One region of the Kitasatospora sp. NPDC058444 genome, then DNA from elsewhere that is predicted to be linked to it. Evidence: riboswitches for the same ligand, from Rfam matches in the RefSeq annotation. Region 1 holds a riboswitch; each other region holds the start of a gene.

Region 1 (3,593 bases):
TGTCTGACGTCGGAGGCCGTCCGGGTCGGTGGCGCGTTCGTGTGCTCCTTCACCGGCGACATGATCCTGGACAGCGAGCCCGTCGCGGCCCGGGCACTCGACGCCGCGCTCGGTAGGCGTCCCGTCCTGCTCGCGGTCGACCTGGCGGGTGTGGAGCTGTTCACCTCCACCGGCCTCAACCTGCTTCTCGGTGCCCGTCGGCGCGCGTTGGCGGACGGAGTCCGGCTGGTGCTGGTCGCTCCGTCCAGGCGGACGCTGCGGGTCCTGGAACTCACCGACACCGCCGGGCTGTTCGACGTCCACGCCACCATCGAGGATGCCCTCCGGGACACATGATTGGGCCGGCGGTGCTGGGGCAGGCGCACGGTGCGGCCGGGATGCCCCGGACGCACCGTGAGAGGAGACCCGGATGAGCATGGTGAAGGAGTCCGTGGACGTGGATGTCCCCGTGCACACCGCCTACAACCAGTGGACGCTGTTCGAGGAGTTCCCGCGCTTCATGGAGGGCGTCGACTCGGTGACCCAGCTGGACGACCGTCACAACCACTGGCGGACCAGCATCGGTGGTCCCGACGGCCGGTCGACGGCCCGGGGCCATGCCGGATCAGGAACCTCCGATCCGGCGTGGCCTCGGGCCCGACGGGTGCCCGCCGAGCCCGGGTACGCGTTCGCGCACCCGAGGAATCCCTCGGACCAGGAGAAGACATGACCCGGCACGGCAAGGTCCTGGCGATCCGGCACGCCGGCGACGAGGAGGCGCGGCTCTTCCCGGCCGTACGGGCCCTGGCCGCGAGGCCGAACCGCGCGACCTCGCGGCCAGGGCACGGGAGACCAAGGAGGCCTCGACCGGCCGGCCCGCCACCAGCCGCCCGCTCAACGCCCCGGGGACCGCCTGCCGCCTCCCGGGCGCTCGGCCGCCGAGCGGATGCGGGACTTCCCGACCCCGGGCGGACCGACCCCGCGCAGCTCCTGAATGCCCTGTCGTGGACAGCTGACCCGCATGGTGTCCTCGACCTGCCGAGCCGGACGGACGACTGATCAGGCGTCGGTCCTCCCCGCCCATTCCAGGAGCCCCAGGCACTGAGCTTGTCGTCGCTGCCGGTGATAGCCAGGCTGTGGTTGCCGTCGGCCGCGATCCGGGAGACGCCGCCGGACCAGCCGCCCTGTACGTCGACCGGGGTGTTGCGGTTGATCGTGCTGTTGTCGCCGAGCTGGCCGGTGGCGTTGTAGCCCCAGGCCTTGACCGCGCAGTGCCGCTGGTCGGCTTGGTGCTGCTGTTCGGCGGGCCGACCAGGGCGAGGTTGTGGTCGGCTCCGGCGGCGATGATCGCGGACATTCGCGCCGCGCCCTGCCACGCACGCCGGGCACCTCGCCGCGCACCTGACCGTCGGCCGCCAGCCGCGACGGGGTCTCATCATGCGGACATGTTCCATGATCTCCGCGTCAGTCCCGGCTGTTTGCGCATAAGCTGATCAGGCAGTTGGTTCGCCCTGTCCGCCAGGCAGGCGCGTCGCAAGAGGGAACCCGGTGGGAATCCGGGACTGCCCCGCAGCGGTGAGTGGGAACGACCGCCGTCATACGCACTGGGCCCGGGAGGGTCTGGGAAGCGACGGCCAGTAGGTGTCCGCCCTTCATGGGGTGGGCGTGCCCGCGAGTCCGAAGACCTGCCACTGCCCGCACGCAGACGACCTGCGTTGCGGCTATCCGGTGACCTCGTGGGCGGGTCGGCGACCATACCAGGCGGATCAGGCCCGTACGTCTCGTGACGGCCGCCGCCCGGTTCGTCATCCCTTCGCGCCCTCGCCCGTCCCCGGGTACTTGAGGAGACAGACTCGCGAAGGAGAGTCCCTTGACGACGAAGTCCGCAGCAGCGGCGTCCGTGGCCACCGTGTACGGCTACCCCCGCCAGGGCCGGGGCCGGGAGCTCAAGAAGGCCATCGAGGGGTACTGGAAGGGCACGGTCACCGCCGACGCCCTGCTGGCCACCGCCGCCGACCTGCGCCGCGGGAACTGGCAGCAGCTCGCCGACTCCGGCATCGCGGAGGTCCCGACCGGGGACTTCTCGCTCTACGACCACGTGCTGGACACGACCGTGGCCCTCGGCGCGATCCCGGCCCGCCACCGGGAGGCCGTCGAGGCCGATGCGCTGGACGGCTACTTCGCCATGGCACGCGGCACCCAGGACGTCGCACCACTGGAGATGACCAAGTGGTTCGACACCAACTACCACTACCTGGTGCCGGAGTTGGGCCCGGACACGGTGTTCGCCGCGAACCCGGCCAAGGCGGTCGGTGAGCTGCGCGAGGCGCTGCTGCGCGGCCACCGCGCCCGGCCGGTGCTGGTCGGGCCGGTGACCTACCTGCTGCTGGCGAAGCCGGCGCCCGGGGTGGCCGCCGACTTCCGGCCGATCACCCTGCTGGACCGCCTGCTGCCGGTGTACGCCCAGCTGCTGGCCGAGTTGCGGGCCGCCGGCGCCGGGTGGGTGCAGCTGGACGAGCCAGCGCTCGTGCAGGACCGCACCCCGGCCGAGCTCAACGCGGCCGCCCGGGCCTACCGCGAGCTGGGTGCTCTCGCCGAGCGGCCCAAGCTGCTGGTCGCCAGCTACTTCGACCGGCTCGGCGAGGCGCTCCCGGTGCTGGCCAAGGCCCCGGTCGAGGGCCTGGCCCTGGACTTCACCGGCCCGGCCGCCGCCAACCTGGAGGACCTCGCCGCAGTGGGCGGACTGCCCGGCAAGCGGCTGGTCGCCGGGGTGATCGACGGCCGCAACGTCTGGATCAACGACCTGGAGAAGTCGCTCTCCACCCTGGCCACCCTGCTCGGCCTCGCCGACCGGGTCGACGTCGCGCCCTCCTGCTCGCTGCTGCACGTGCCGATCGACGCAACCCTCGAACGCGACATCGACCCGCAGATCGCCCGCTGGCTGGCCTTCGCCAAGCAGAAGGCAGCCGAGACGGCGCTGCTCGCCCGCGGTCTGCGCGAGGGCACCGGCGCGATCACCGCCGAACTCGCCGCCAACCGCGCCGACCTCGCCTCCCGCGCCACCTCCCCGATCACCCGCGACCCCGCCGTCCGTGCCCGCGCCGCCGCCGTCACCGCCGATGACACCCGCCGCGCCCAGCCCTACCCCGTACGGGCCGAGGCCCAGCGCGCCCGGCTCGGCCTGCCGCTGCTGCCGACCACCACCATCGGCTCCTTCCCGCAGACCACCGAACTGCGCACCGCCCGGGCCGATCTGACGGCGGGTCGGATCGGCGCCCCGGCCTACCGGGAGCGGATGGAGGCCGAGGTGCGGGAGGTCATCGCGTACCAGGAGAAGGCCGGCCTGGACGTCCTGGTCCACGGTGAGCCCGAGCGCAACGACATGGTCCAGTACTTCGCCGAGCAGCTCACCGGCTACCTCGCCACCCGGCACGGCTGGGTGCAGTCCTACGGCAGCCGGTACGTGCGCCCGCCGGTCCTCGCCGGGGACATCTCCCGGCCGAACCCGATGACCGTCGACTGGTTCCGCTACGCGCAGGGCCTGACCGACCGCCCGGTCAAGGGAATGCTCACCGGCCCGGTCACCATGCTCGCCTGGTCCTTCGTCCGCGACG
Region 2 (3,593 bases), on a different contig from region 1:
GGTGCTCCCCGGTGTCGTCCGGCGGCAGGTCGTCCGGCAGCGCGAGCAGCGCCCGCTCTCTGGTCAGCAGCAGGCTGGCCCCGCAGGGCGCGCAGCCCGTCAGGTACCGCACGTTCGCCGCACGGGTGATCAGCGCCGCATCGGCCCCGGCCGCACTGCAGTGCTCCCTCACCCGCTCCCGCCGCCCCGCGTACGCATCCGCCATGCGTCGAGCCTACGAACCCCCGGCCCGAAGCGCCCGCCGAGCACCCCCGGCAGAACCCCCAATACCCCTTGCGCGCCCCCCTGCGCGACCGCGCCGTCCGCCGCCCTCGCCGCCCCGCCGCCCCGCAGTCCGGGAATGGGCCGGACCGGGCCCGCGTTGGAGCGGGTGGCGCCAGATGGAAACGACATCCGTTTCGGTGTACGGCCTCGATCCGACGCCGAGGCCCGACACCCCGGCCCCAGCCCGACACCCCAGCCCCCAGCCCCCAGCCCCCAGCCCCCAGCCCCCAGGAGGACGCCCGATGGCCCGCAGCGAACTTCGCCCGGTGATCAAGCTCCGCTCCACCGCCGGCACCGGCTCCACGTACGTGACCCGCAAGAACCGCCGCAACGACCCGGACCGGCTGGTCCTGCGCAAGTACGACCCGGCCGCCGGCCGGCACGTCGACTTCCGTGAGGAGCGCTGAACCCCGACCCGGGAGGACTCCTCCGCGGAGTCCCGGAGAACGGACGACGGCGCCTCCCCGAACCCCGGGGAGGCGCCGTTCGGCGCGTCGCGCGTGCTCAGGCCTGCTGGTCCGGCGTCCAGCGCTGCTCGACCCGGGCGAGCTTCCAGTAGCCGATCGCCACCGCCCAGACCACCACGAACAGCCCGGCGATGGCGTAGCCGACGTTGTCCAGCGAGATGTCGGCGATGAACCCGCTGACCGGGTCGGTCAGATCGAGCTTCTCGTGCAGCACCCCGACCAGCTCGATGGTGCCGATGACGAAGGCCACCGCGATCGACAGCCCGGTGATGGTCAGGTTGTAGTACACCTTGCGCACCGGGTTGGCGAAGGCCCACTGGTACGCGAAGTTCATGAACGTCCCGTCCAGGGTGTCGAACAGGCTCATCCCGGCCGCGAACAGCAGCGGCAGGCAGGCGATCGCGTACCAGGGCAGCCCGGAGGCCGCGCCCGAGCCGGCCATCACCATCAGGGTGACCTCGGTCGCGGTGTCGAAGCCCAGGCCCAGCACCATGCCCACCGGGAACATCTGCCCCGGCCGGGTGATCGAACGGGTCGCCCGGTTCAGCACCCGGGCCATGAAGCCGCGCGAGTCGAGGTGCGTCTCCAGCTCCTTCTCGTCGAACTGCCCGGCCCGCATCGAACGGAACACCTTGACGATGCCGAGCAGCGCGGCCAGGTTGAGCGCGCCGATCAGGTAGAGGAACACGCCGGAGGTGGTCGTCCCGATCACGCCGAGCCACTTGTGGGTGGCCGACTCGTCGTCCATCAGCGTGTTCGCCAGCTGGGCCCCGCCCGCCACCAGGGCGGCCATCAGCACCACCATCGAGGAATGCCCGAGGGCGAACCAGAAGCCCACCGAGACCGGCCGCTTGCCGTCCGCCATCAGCTTGCGGGTGGTGTTGTCGATCACCGCGATGTGGTCGGCGTCGAAGGCGTGCCGCATGCCGAGGGTGTACGCGGTGATACCCAGGCCCACCCCGAAGACCTGGGTACCGACCGCGTACTTCTCGGGTGCGACCAGGAAGATCAGCGTGCCGAAGGCCACCACGTGCATGGCCACGATCACGGCCATCAGCCCGGCCGTTCGGACGGTGTCCTCGCGCCGCCACTTGAAGCTGGGCAGCACGGAGGGGGCCGGCTTCGCCCCGGCGGCAACGGTTTCGGGCAGGGTCATCTGCGGATCACGCTCCAGCACCTCGTGGAAAACCTCGTGAGATGCCGTGGCCGGTCTCCTGGCTTACGGGACGCCCGCACCCGCCTTCCCAGGCGCGGGAGGCGCCCAGTGGCTCGATGGGTACGGACGACGCTCCTCCGCGGACGAAGGAACGACCCGATCACAGTGGCGAGGGCCGCTCCGGGCTGGGACCCCTGAGGGTCCGTCACCGGTCTTCCCGAGCACCACGGCGGGGAACACCGTAGGGGCCGCGCCCCGACCCGTGCAAGGCTGCGCACCTGCGCAGGTGTCCAGGATCACAGGCCGCCGCCTGCGAGAATGCCCCCATGCATCTCGTACCGGCCGACCGCGCGGGCCACCGCACCATCGACGGACACCGGGTCTGCGAGGCCATCGCCGCGATCGGCGACCCGGCCCACGTCCGGTCCTGGGCCGAGCGGTTCTCCCTGCTCGCCGACCCCGGCCGGCTCGCCCTGCTGCTCGCCCTCCACCGGGCCGGCCCGCTCGCCGTCTCCGACCTCGCGGTCGCCACCGGCATGCGCGACCCCGCCGTCTCCCAGGCCCTGCGGCTGCTCCGCACGGCGGGCGTGGTCACCGGCGACCGGGACGGACGGGTGGTGCGCTACCGGCTCGTGGACGAGGCCATGCGCCCCCTCCTCGACGAGTGCGCCGCCGCCGAACACCACGAGCCCACCGCGGCCACCGGCTGACCCGCCGACCCGCCGACCCGCCGACCCGCCGACCCGCGGCCACGGACCGACCCGCTGACCCCCCGATCCCCTGACCGGCACTCGGAACCGCGCCGCGAGCGGAGCGGATGAGTACGATCATGGTGTGCCGTCCCACCCCCACGCCTGGCCCGCCGACCGGTGGAACACCCGACCGGTCAGGGCCCGCGTGCTGGCGGTCGCCCGCACCCTCACCTCGGCCACCCGGGTCCTGGACGTCCTCACCCTGCTGAGCCCGGACGGCGTCGAGCGCTACTTCACCGTCAACCCCGGCTCCGCCTTCGCCGACCGCGCCCTGGACGAGTACCTGCACGGCCTGCCCGGCTTCACCGTGCTGGACTGGGAGGACGCCGTCCGCCGCCGCTTCGACCTGGCCGTCGCCTGCGCCGTCCACTCCTCCATGCACCGGCTGGACGCCCGCCTCGTCGTCCTCCCGCACGGCGCCGGCTACAACCGCCTGGTCACCGAGTCCACCGGCGACACGGTCAGCTCGGCCGGCCTGTCCCGCAACGAACTCACCCACCGCGGAAGGGTGTTCGTGGACGTCCTCGGGCTCTCCCACCCCGAACAGCTGGACCGGCTGCGGACCTCCTGCCCCGAGGCGCTGGACGTCGCCCGGGTGGTCGGCGACCCGTGCTTCGACCGGATGCTCGCCAGCCGGCGCTCCCGGGACGCCTACCGCACCGCGCTCGGCGCCGTCGACGGCCGACGGCTCGTCGTCGTCAGCTCCACCTGGAGCGAGCACTCCTTATTCGGCCGCCACCCCGACCTGCCCCAGCGGCTGGTCCGCCAACTGCCCGCCGACGAGTACACGGTGGCCGTCGTCCTGCACCCCAACGTGTGGAGCCGCCACGACCCCGAGGCACTGCTCGACGACGCCCGCCGGATGGGCCTGCGCCTGATCCCGCCCCACCAGGGCTGGCAGGCCGCGCTGGTCGCCGCCGACTGCGTGATCGGCGACCACGGCTCGGTCACCGT
Region 3 (3,593 bases), on a different contig from region 1:
GCGGTCGGGAGCGGTGTTCCAGAGGGTGGCGTGGTCGGCCCCGGGGAAGGGCTGGAGGCTGACCACGTCACGACGGGCGGCGGCCAGCTTCTCGGCGGTGCCGAAGGGCGCGATCCGGTCCTCGGGGCTGTGCAGGAGGAGGGTCGGCACCCGCAGGTCGGTGCCCGCGGCGATGCGGCCGAAGTCGGCGAGGTCGACCCCGGTGCGGCCCTCCGCGGCCAGGGCGCCGAGCTCGGCGGCGACGCCCTGGAAGCCGGCCCGGGCGGCGTCCCGGCGGGCGGAGGCCGGGAGGTCGAGCACCGGCGAGTCGAGGATCAGGCCGCTGACGGCGTGCGGCCAGGCGGTGCGGGCCGCGGTCTGGAGGACCATGGTCGCGCCGAGGGACCAGCCGTAGAGGATCACCCGGCCCGCGCCGCTGTCGAGCGCCAGCCGCACCGCCGACTCGATGTCGCGCCACTCGGTCTCGCCGAAGTGGCTGAGCCCGTCCGGGGAGGCGGGGGCGCCGTCGTCGCCGCGGTAGGTGACGGCGAGGGCCGGCAGGCCGAGCCGGTCGAGGACCGGGAGCACCGGGAGGGTCTGCTGGCGGTCGGCCTCGGGGCCGTGCACCAGGATCACCCAGGTGCCGCGTTTGCCGTCGAGCTGCCAGGCGGGAAGGGCGCCGAGCTCTCCGTCCGCGGTGGTGTCGGCGAAGGCGAGGCCGAATGCCCCGGTGGGGTCGCCGAGGTGGACGCGGGGGGTGAAGCGGACCTCGGTGCCGGGGGCGAGGGTGCCCCGGTCGGCGCGGACCAGCCGGCGGGTGACACCCGACTCGTCGCTGTGCAGGACCTCCTCGACGACCGCGTGCCCGCCGTCCGCCCACTCGACCGCCCAGCGGCCGGGGCGCAGGCTCTCCGGGGCGCGGGTGAAGGTGACCCGGCCGGGGGCGAGTTCGCGGACCAGGACCGGCCCCGACTCCTGGACGGTGGTCTCCGGACGGACCATCCGCTCGGAGGCCCGACGACCGATCACCAGCACGGCGGCCCCGACCGCGGCGGCCGCCACGACGGCGGCGGTTCCCCAACGCATTTCGCTCCCCGCTCTGTTGCTGACGGACCGGACGGTGTTCGAGCACCAGTTCACCGGCGCCCCACCCGCCCGGCCACCCGGCTGGGCCGTCCGGGTCACCCGGGCGGCGGCCCGACGGTGCCCAGGAGGTACCGGAAGCGGGCGGTGAGGGCGCCGGCGGCGGGGAGCGGTGCGGGGGCGACGCGGGGGGCGGTGCGGCCGGCCCGGCGGCGGAACGGTGCGGGGGCGGTGCGGGCGTCCCACGGGGCGTCAGCACTGCCCGCGTGTGACCAACCCCTCCGTGACCTCGGTTGACTCCCGGTTCGGGCGCGTGATGGGATCCTGGGGCCAAACGGAGGCATGGAGAGGAAGCCGGTGGAATTCCGGCGCGGTCCCGCCACTGTCACCGGGGAGCACGCTCGGAACATCGCCACGGCGGGCCGTCGACGGCCGCTGGAAGGCTCCGGGAGTGCGTCCGACCCGGAAGCCAGGAGACTCTCGCCCCCGTCACGTCGATCCAGGGCGCGGACCCTGAGTGAGGACACGCACGCGATGCAGGCTGCCCCGCCCTGCCGGACACCGAGCCGCCTTCCGTCGTGCGCCCGATGACCGCGCTCGCGCCCTCCACCTCTTCGCGCAGACCGGCCCGAACTCCGGGCCCGTCGGTCCGCGCCGCCGCGTTCGCGCTCGGCGCCGCCGCGGGCTACGCCGCCGACGCCCGCTTCGCCGACCCGCGCCGGGGCCACCCGGTGGCCGTCTTCGGCAGCGCCGCCACCCGGCTGGAGCGCCTGCTGTGGCGCGACGACCGCGGCGCGGGAGCCGGGTACACGGCGCTGTGCGTGGGCGCGGTCGCGGCGGGCGCGCTCGCCCTGGACCGTACGGTGGGCCGGCGCCCGCTGGGCCGGGCGGCGCTGGCGGCGGCCGCGACCTGGACGGTGCTCGGCGGCACCTCGCTGACCCGGGAGGCGCGCACCATCGGCCGCTCGCTGGCCGCGGGCGACCTCGAGGCCGCCCGGGAGCGGCTGCCGCACCTGTGCGGGCGTGACCCGAGCGCGCTGGACGGGCAGCAGATCGCCCGGGCGGTGGTCGAGTCGGTGGCCGAGAACACCGCCGACGCCGTGGTGAACGCGCTGACCTGGGGCACCCTGGCCGGCACCCCCGGCCTGCTGGCCTTCCGCGCCGTCAACACCCTGGACGCCATGGTGGGCCACCGCTCGCCGCGCTACGCCCGGTTCGGCTGGGCCTCGGCCCGGCTGGACGACCTGGCGGGCTGGCCCGGTGCCCGGCTGACGGCGCTGCTGACGGTGGCCGCCGCGCCCGAGCCCCGTACCGCCTGGCGGGTCTGGCGGCGCGACGGCTCCGCGCATCCGAGCCCGAACGCGGGACAGGCCGAGTCGGCGTTCGCCGGGGCGGTGGGCGTCCGGCTGGGCGGGACGCTGCGGTACGGCGAGCGGGAGGAGCACCGGCCCGTCCTGGGTGCGGAGCTGCGGCCGGTGACGGTCGACGACATCGAGCGCGCCTGCGCGCTCTCCCGGCGGGTGGGCGCACTGGCGCTGGGTACGACGGTCGCGGGGCACGTCCTGCTGCGGACGCTGCTGAGGAAGAGGGGACGGGCATGAGCAACGCGCTGCTGGTCGCGGGGACGACCTCGGACGCGGGCAAGAGCGTGGTGACGGCCGGGATCTGCCGTTGGCTCGTCCGCCAGGGCGTACGGGTCGCGCCGTTCAAGGCGCAGAACATGTCGCTCAACTCCTTCGTCACCGCCGACGGCGCCGAGATCGGCCGCGCCCAGGCGATGCAGGCGCAGGCCGCCCGGGTGGAGCCGGAGGCGGCGATGAACCCGGTGCTGCTCAAGCCGGGCGCGGACGGCCGCAGCCAGGTGGTGCTGCTCGGCAGGCCGGTGGCCGAGGTGGGCGCGCTGGACTACCGGGAGCGCAAGCCCGTCCTGCTGGAGCGCGCCCTGGAGTGCCTGGCCGACCTGCGCCGCCGCTACGACGTGGTGGTCTGCGAGGGCGCGGGCTCGCCCGCCGAGATCAACCTGCGCGACCGCGACATCGCCAACATGGGCCTGGCCACGGCCGCCGCCCTGCCGGTGGTGGTGGTCGGGGACATCGACCGCGGCGGGGTCTTCGCGGCGATGTACGGGACGCTGGCGCTGCTGTCGGCGGAGGACCAGCGGCACGTCGCCGGCTGGTTCGTCAACAAGTTCCGCGGCGACGCGCGGCTGCTCGCGCCCGGGCTGGAGATGCTGCACGAGCTGACCGGCCGTCCGGTGCTGGGCACCCTGCCGATGCTGCCCGGGCTCTGGCTGGACGCCGAGGACTCGCTGGACCTGTCGACCGTGGTGGACCGGGCGGACGGGCCCGGACCGCTCGGCGCGGACGTGCTGCGGGTGGCCGTGGTGCGTTTCCCGCGGCTGTCCAACTTCACCGACATGGACGCGCTCGCGCAGGAGCCGGGCGTGCTGGTGCGCTGGGCGACCCGGCCGGAGGAACTGGCCGACGCCGACCTGGTGGTGCTGCCCGGCACCCGGGCCACCGTCGCGGACC

What was found. Region 1 has a riboswitch for cobalamin ahead of metE (5-methyltetrahydropteroyltriglutamate--homocysteine S-methyltransferase). Riboswitches for the same ligand answer to the same signal wherever they lie in the genome.
Region 2: it holds a riboswitch for cobalamin, as region 1 does, so the genes downstream of both, ACFWP2_RS20785 (HoxN/HupN/NixA family nickel/cobalt transporter) here and metE (5-methyltetrahydropteroyltriglutamate--homocysteine S-methyltransferase) in region 1, are expected to answer to the same signal.
Region 3: it holds a riboswitch for cobalamin, as region 1 does, so the genes downstream of both, ACFWP2_RS26505 (cobalamin biosynthesis protein) here and metE (5-methyltetrahydropteroyltriglutamate--homocysteine S-methyltransferase) in region 1, are expected to answer to the same signal.

The regions. Positions count from the first base shown of each region.
Region 1 covers NZ_JBHXLL010000075.1:4,251-7,843, forward strand. The annotation lists gene ACFWP2_RS38670 (STAS domain-containing protein) at 1-336, shown strand, start outside; gene ACFWP2_RS38675 (SRPBCC family protein) at 410-709, shown strand; partial or broken gene ACFWP2_RS38680 (hypothetical protein) at 1,164-1,433, opposite strand; cobalamin riboswitch at 1,465-1,687, shown strand; gene metE (5-methyltetrahydropteroyltriglutamate--homocysteine S-methyltransferase) at 1,850-3,593, shown strand, end outside.
Region 2 covers NZ_JBHXLL010000019.1:31,555-35,147, reverse strand. The annotation lists gene ACFWP2_RS20795 (M24 family metallopeptidase) at 1-205, opposite strand, end outside; gene rpmG (50S ribosomal protein L33) at 507-671, shown strand; gene ACFWP2_RS20785 (HoxN/HupN/NixA family nickel/cobalt transporter) at 769-1,887, opposite strand; cobalamin riboswitch at 1,918-2,131, opposite strand; gene ACFWP2_RS20780 (ArsR/SmtB family transcription factor) at 2,214-2,597, shown strand; gene ACFWP2_RS20775 (hypothetical protein) at 2,722-3,593, shown strand, end outside.
Region 3 covers NZ_JBHXLL010000029.1:21,686-25,278, forward strand. The annotation lists gene ACFWP2_RS26500 (alpha/beta hydrolase family protein) at 1-1,065, opposite strand, end outside; cobalamin riboswitch at 1,409-1,542, shown strand; gene ACFWP2_RS26505 (cobalamin biosynthesis protein) at 1,650-2,663, shown strand; gene ACFWP2_RS26510 (cobyric acid synthase) at 2,660-3,593, shown strand, end outside.